Regions from separate parts of the Cobetia sp. UIB-001 genome, predicted to be linked through region 1. Evidence: predicted binding sites of a transcription regulator. Region 1 holds the regulator's gene; the other holds the start of a gene.
The links. The regulator PhoB, encoded in region 1, activates phosphate uptake and scavenging genes when phosphate is short. The targets are predictions, from matches to a motif close to TGTCATANNNNTGTCANA.

Region 1 (3,317 bases):
GGCCCGCACCACCAGCCTGTGGATGCGCCGCTCGATGTTCTCGCATGGTCGCTTCAAGGTACTGGTGCAGGAGGGCTTCACACCGGCCTTCCAGCACGCGCTGCAGCTGGCCTGAGCCTTGTGGCCGACTGGCCTCGTTTCTCTCTCTTCCCTTGCCCACTACCACTCGCCCAGGAGCCCCGATGACCGCGTCATCCACTTCCGCCGCTTCGCGTCCTTCCAGACTGGCCGACTACCTCGCCCTGACACGGCTGGACCGCCCCATCGGCACCTGGCTGCTGATGTGGCCGACCCTGTGGGCACTGTGGCTGGCGGCAGATGGCATTCCCGAGCGCACGACCCTGCTGATCTTCATCGCCGGGGTCTATCTGATGCGCGCCGCCGGCTGCGTCATCAACGACTACGCCGACCGCCATTGGGACAAGCATGTCGAGCGCACGCGAGACCGGCCGCTGACCTCGGGTCGCATTTCGGAGCGCGAGGCGCTGACGCTGTTCGGGGGGCTGGTCGCGGCCGCCTTCGTGCTGGTGTGCTTCACCAACCTGACCACGGTGCTGCTGTCGATCGTCGCCGTGCTGCTGGCGGCCAGCTATCCGTTCATGAAGCGCTTCCATCATCTGCCCCAGGTGGTGCTGGGCGCCGCCTTCGGCTGGGCGATTCCGATGGCCTTCGCCGCGACGCTGGAGGAGGTACCGACCTACGGCTGGTGGCTGTTCGCGGCCAATCTGATGTGGACGGTGGCCTACGATACCGCCTACGCGATGGTCGATCGCAACGACGACCTCAAGGTGGGCATCAAGTCCACCGCCGTGCTGTTCGGGCGTGCCGACAAGCTGATGATCGGCCTGTTGCAGCTGGGCATGCTGGCGGTGTTGATCGGCATCGGCCTGCACCTGACGCTGGGCATCTTCTACTGGCTGGGGCTGGCCGCCGCCGCCGTCACCTTCGTCTGGCAGCAACGTCTGATCCGTGAGCGTGAGCGTGCGCCCTGCTTCCAGGCGTTCCTCAACAATCATTGGACGGGTCTGCTGATCTTCGCCGGTATCGCCCTGGCGACCTGGCCGATGAGCTGACTCCCGCATAAACATTAGTATTATTTAATTTAAAGCGACCCCTGCCCTCTGTTGCTCCCCAGCCCACGGTTCATGCCTGCCTGCCGCGCCTCCAAGGCGGCTGGCAGGCTTGCGTGCAAGCTGCCATGCTGGCAGTTGTCATCTCGTTGTCATATAAGCGGGTTGTAATCGTCATCGACTTGTCATTCTGGCGCGTGCGCCGACTGCTGCATGGGATCTAGCGATGAGCTCCAAGACCGTACTGATTGTCGACGATGAATCCTCGATTCGCGAGATGATCGCCGTTGCCCTCGAAATGGCGGATTACCGCGTGCTGGAGGCAGACAATGCCCAGGACGCCCACGCCATCGTCGTCGATGAAAAGCCCGATCTGCTGTTGCTGGACTGGATGATGCCGGGCACCAGTGGCCTGGAGCTCGCGCGGCGTCTCAAGCGTGACGAGACCACCTCGGAGCTGCCGATCATCCTGCTGACCGCCAAGGGCGAGGAAGACAACAAGATTCAAGGCCTGGAAGCCGGTGCCGACGACTACATCACCAAGCCCTTCTCGCCGCGCGAGCTGGTCGCCCGTCTCAAGGCCGTGCTGCGTCGCACCACTCCCAAGGGGGTCGAGGAGGCGGTGGAAGTCGAAGGCCTGATGCTCGACCCGGCCAGCCACCGCGTCACCGCCCACGGCAACTCGCTGGATGTCGGCCCGACCGAATATCGCCTGCTGCAGTTCTTCATGACGCATCAGGAACGTGCCTACACGCGCAGTCAGCTGCTCGATCAGGTATGGGGCGGCAACGTCTATGTCGAGGAGCGCACCGTGGACGTGCACATCCGTCGCCTGCGCAAGGCGCTGGGCACAGGCCATCAGCATCTGATCCAGACCGTCCGCGGCACCGGTTACCGCTTCAGCGCTCAGGCCTGAGGGATTCATGCGCTATTGGACCAACGAGCTATGGCGCCTCGGCTACCTTGCCGGTGGCTTCGGCCTGATCGGTGGCCTGCTGGGCCATCTGGGCTGGGGCCTGGCGCTGGGCCTTTCGCTGTATCTGTTCGTCCATCTCAAGCACTTGAAGAGCCTCTACACCTGGCTGATCACCAATCCCCATGAAGAGCCGCCGCCCGGCGATGGCGTCTGGGGAGACCTGCTCGATCGTCTCTACCGCTACCAGAAGGGCCAGCGTCAGGCTCAGGAGCGACTGCGCAGCATCCTCAACCGTATCCAGGAATCCTCCGAGGCCATGCGCGACGGCCTGGTGATGCTGGACAACCACGGTGACATGGAATGGTGGAACAGCGCTGCCGAGCAGCTGGTCGGTCTCAAGGCCAGCCACGACCGCGGTCAGCACATCACCAACTATCTGCGTGACCCCGTCTTCATCGACTACTTCAATCGGCTGGCCTACCGCGAGCCGCTGACGCTCCAGTCGCCGCTGTCTGACAACCTGACGCTGCAGATCTCCATCACCCTGTTCGGTGACAACGAGCGTCTGGTCATGCTGCGTGACGTCACCCGCCTCTATCGTCTTGAAGAGATGCGCCGCGACTTCGTGGCCAATGTCTCCCATGAACTGCGCACGCCGCTGACGGTGCTGGCCGGCTATCTCGAGACCTACTCCGATTACGCCGATGACCTGCCACCGCGCTGGCAGCGTGGACTGGGCCAGATGCGGAGCCAGACCGACCGCATGCAGCACCTGGTCGAGGACCTGCTGACCCTGTCACGCCTGGAAAACGACGAACTGTCCGATAATGGTCGCTGCATCGACATGTGTGCCCTGCTCGGCCATATCCGCGACGACGCCGAAGGCCTGTCCCAGGGGCGCCACACCTTCTCCATCGAGGCCGATGCCAGCCTGTCTCTGCGCGGCGAGGAGCAGGAGCTGCGCAGCGCGATCTCGAATCTGGTCTTCAATGCGGTACGCTACACCCCCGAAGACTGTCATATCACCCTGCGCTGGAAGGCGGATGACCAGGGCCTGCTGGTCGAGGTGGAAGATGATGGGGACGGCATCGACCCGGTCCACCTGCCGCGCCTGACCGAACGCTTCTACCGCATCGACAAGGGCCGCAGCACCGCCACGGGAGGCACCGGCCTCGGGCTTGCCATCGTCAAGCATGTGCTGATTCGCCATCAGGGCCATCTGGAGATCGACAGCCACCCCGGCGAGGGTGCGCGCTTCCGCTGTCACTTCCCCGATGAGCGCGCCTGTCAGGCGAGCGCTCCCCAGGCCAGCAGTGCGCTAGCCCAGTGAT
Region 2 (3,317 bases), 820 kb from region 1:
CTGCTCAAGGACTACCCGCGCGCCGAGCCGATCTACAAGGCGCTGGCCAAGGCCTACCACAAGGGCGAGATTCCGGCCGACGCACTGTCACCGGAAGCGCGTATCGAAGCGGCGGTCGAGGCAGGCATCCTGTCAGCCGAGGATGGCGACTTCATGCGCGTCTTCGAAGCCGAGGTACTCGACATGCTGACCGTCGACCACTTCGAATTCGACGCCTTCGTGCGCAAGCCGATGGCGAGTGACGGCACCGCCTCCAACCCGCAGCAGGACGCCGCCTGATGACTGGCCGACGCCCGCTTGATCGGCGCAGGAATTGATCGCTGATCACTGATCAGCGATCGCAGAACCACAAAGGCCCCGCTCAATGAGCGGGGCCTTTGTCTTGGCAGAGCATGCCGTTCGCTTGCGTCATTTCATCCTCAGATATGACGCGCGAAGTGCTCCAGGTCACGCACGAAGGCGTTCTTGTAGGTCTCGAAGTCCTTCGGGCGCGCCTTTAAGGAGCGCTTGATGCGCTCGCGGTCCAGGCGCAGCGGCGCGTCGAGGGCCGCCAGGTTGCCGACACGCGCCGCCGGATTCATGCCGACCAGCTCGCGCGGCTGATCGCCTTGGGCCTCGGCCTCCAGCCAGTCGTTGATGCCGGCGCGACGCAGCACGCTGACCAGTGAGCTGTCGGTGATGCGCACCTGCAGGCGGCCGTGATCGGACAGCTGGGAGACCAGCGCGATGCCGTGGTCGTGACCGCGATGCACCGTCGGCGTCGCCCATAGCGCCAGATTCAGGCCACGTGCGTTCTCGTCGAGTACCAGCAGCGCGGCAGAGTGGATGCGCTCGGCATCGTCGACCAGCGCGAACAGGCGCGCCATCTCATTCTCGAACCACACCCCACGCACGCCGGCGTAACTCACCAGCGCATCCAGACCCCCTTCGCGGCCATGGACTTCGGCGCACAGCATCGCCAGACAGGCATCACGTCGGGCACCGGCACTCACTTCAACCACTTTCATCGCGTTCTCCGCCACAGGCATTTTCAGCGCGCAAGACTAGCACACTCGCTCGCCGGCCGCTTATTCCGGACTTGAGTTGCCCCCGGCGCCTCACTTGCCAGCCTGAGCCGAGCTGGCGGCGCCACACTCTCGCTGCTCAGACCAGGTTCATCCAGCAGCTCAGCCATAAGTTCAGCCATAAGTTCAGCCATAAGCTCAGCCTCGCTCGAATGAACATCTTCCTGTCACAAAGTTGTAAGGCGGGCGCTATAGAGTCGTCTACGCTTTTCGGACGATCATCAAAAGAACAAGAAAATGTTCACTTGATCGTCGCCATCGATCGTCAGCGGCCAGCGTCCTTCTTCTTTGTTGCGGAAGCTGGCCAGGGGAACCTCTCAGGAGTTTGACCATGCGCCGCCCGACTCATCACGCAAGCACCCGCACGACTGCCACCGCGACTCGTCGCCTCGCCAGCCTCGCGCTGGCCATCGGTTTCGCCTCCGCCTCAGCCAGCGCCCTCGCCGCCACCGAGGTGGAATGGTGGCACGCCATGGGGGGCGGGCTCGGCAAGAAGGTCGACGAGATCGCGGCCGACTTCAACGCAAGCCAGGACGACTACGTCGTCAAGCCGGTCTTCAAGGGCAACTACTCCGAGACCATGACCTCCGCCATCGCCGCCTTCCGCGCCGGCAAGGGCCCGGACATCGTGCAGATCTTCGAGGTCGGCACCGCCACCATGATGAGCGCCAAGGGCGCGATCGTCCCGGTGCATCAGCTGATGGCAGACTTCGCGCCTAAGGAAGGCACCGCCTTCGACCCGAACGCCTACCTGTCTGCCGTCACCGGCTATTACACCGACACCGACGGCAAGATGCTGTCGATGCCGTTCAACTCCTCCACGCCGGTGACCTACTACAACAAGGACGTGCTGGCCAAGGCGGGCGTCGACTCCCTCCCGCAGACCTGGCAGGAAATGGGCGCCGCGCTCAAGAAGGTCGTCGATTCCGGCGCCGCCAGCTGTGGCCTGACCACCACCTGGCCGTCCTGGGTGATGCTGGAGAACTTCTCGGCGCGCAATGACGTGCCCTTCGCCAGCCAGGCCAATGGCTTCGCCGGCACCGATACCCGCCTTGAATTCAACACGACCGCCGTGGTCGATCACATCCAGCGTCTCGATGACTGGCAGGCCGACAAGCGCTTCGTGTTCGGCGGTCGCTTCGATGACGCGGCGCCCAAGTTCTACTCCGGCGAGTGCGCGATGATGATGGGCTCTTCCGCCAGCTATGCCGGCGTCAAGGAAAGCGCCAAGGGCTTCGAGTTCGGCGTGGCACCGCTGCCCTATGACAGCGACGTGATCGAGACGCCGCAGAATTCCATCATCGGTGGCGCCTCGCTGTGGGTGCTGTCCGGTCACAGCGATGAGGAATACCAGGGCGTCGCCAAGTTCTTCCAGTACCTCTCAAAGCCTGAAGTGCAGGCCGACTGGCACCAGTTCACCGGCTATCTGCCGATCACGACTGCCGCGGCAGAACTGACGCGCGAACAGGGCTTCTACGCCGAGAACCCGGGCACCGACGTCGCCATCACCCAGATGACCTCCGCGACGCCGACCGAGAACTCCAAGGGCCTGCGCCTGGGCAACATGGTGCAGATTCGTGACGTGATCAATGAAGAACTGGAGAAGATCTTCTCCGGCAAGGAAAGCGTGCAGGACGGTCTCGACAACGCCGTCAAGCGCGGCGATTCGCTGCTCGAGAAGTTCGAACGCGCCAACGGCTGATCATCGCCACACCGGGGGCGGGCCCATACCGGGCTCGCCCTCCCGCTATTTTCTCCAGCCAGAGAGCGGAAAGCGCATCCGACATCCGGTGTCCTTTCCCTTCTCTCACGGCTTGATGGCGCAGGAGCGGCCGAGGCTTGCCGACTCCGTGCTACCGACGGAACCACCCAGTCCCTCCTTGCTTGCGAGCCCCCTGCTGCATGGCCCATTTCAATCGACACCCCATCACGCCCTGGATACTGCTGGCGCCTCAGATGCTGATCGTGGCCGTGTTCTTCTTCTGGCCGGCCTACCAGGCCATCGAACAGGCCTTCTATGTCGAGGATGCCTTCGGGCTCTCGCGGGAATTCACCGGGCTGAGCAACTTCGTCAGCGTGCTGAGCGAGCCGGAATATCTCACGACACTATGGACGACCACCTATTTCTCCTTTGCGGTGGCCTTCGGCGCCATGGCATTGGCGCTGGGGCTGGCCGTACTGGCGGACCGCGTGCTGCGCGGCGCACACGCCTACAAGACCCTGCTGATCTGGCCCTACGCCGTGGCGCCCGCC

Region 2: the regulator PhoB is predicted to act here: its motif matches at 1,230-1,247, upstream of ugpB (sn-glycerol-3-phosphate ABC transporter substrate-binding protein UgpB).

The regions. Positions count from the first base shown of each region.
Region 1 covers NZ_CP058244.1:4,105,011-4,108,327, forward strand. The annotation lists gene HA399_RS17020 (chorismate lyase) at 1-115, shown strand, start outside; gene ubiA (4-hydroxybenzoate octaprenyltransferase) at 183-1,073, shown strand; gene phoB (phosphate regulon transcriptional regulator PhoB) at 1,297-1,986, shown strand; gene phoR (phosphate regulon sensor histidine kinase PhoR) at 1,994-3,316, shown strand.
Region 2 covers NZ_CP058244.1:748,706-752,022, reverse strand. The annotation lists gene HA399_RS03160 (acyl-CoA dehydrogenase) at 1-279, shown strand, start outside; gene HA399_RS03155 (hypothetical protein) at 420-1,007, opposite strand; gene ugpB (sn-glycerol-3-phosphate ABC transporter substrate-binding protein UgpB) at 1,396-2,766, shown strand; gene ugpA (sn-glycerol-3-phosphate ABC transporter permease UgpA) at 2,967-3,317, shown strand, end outside.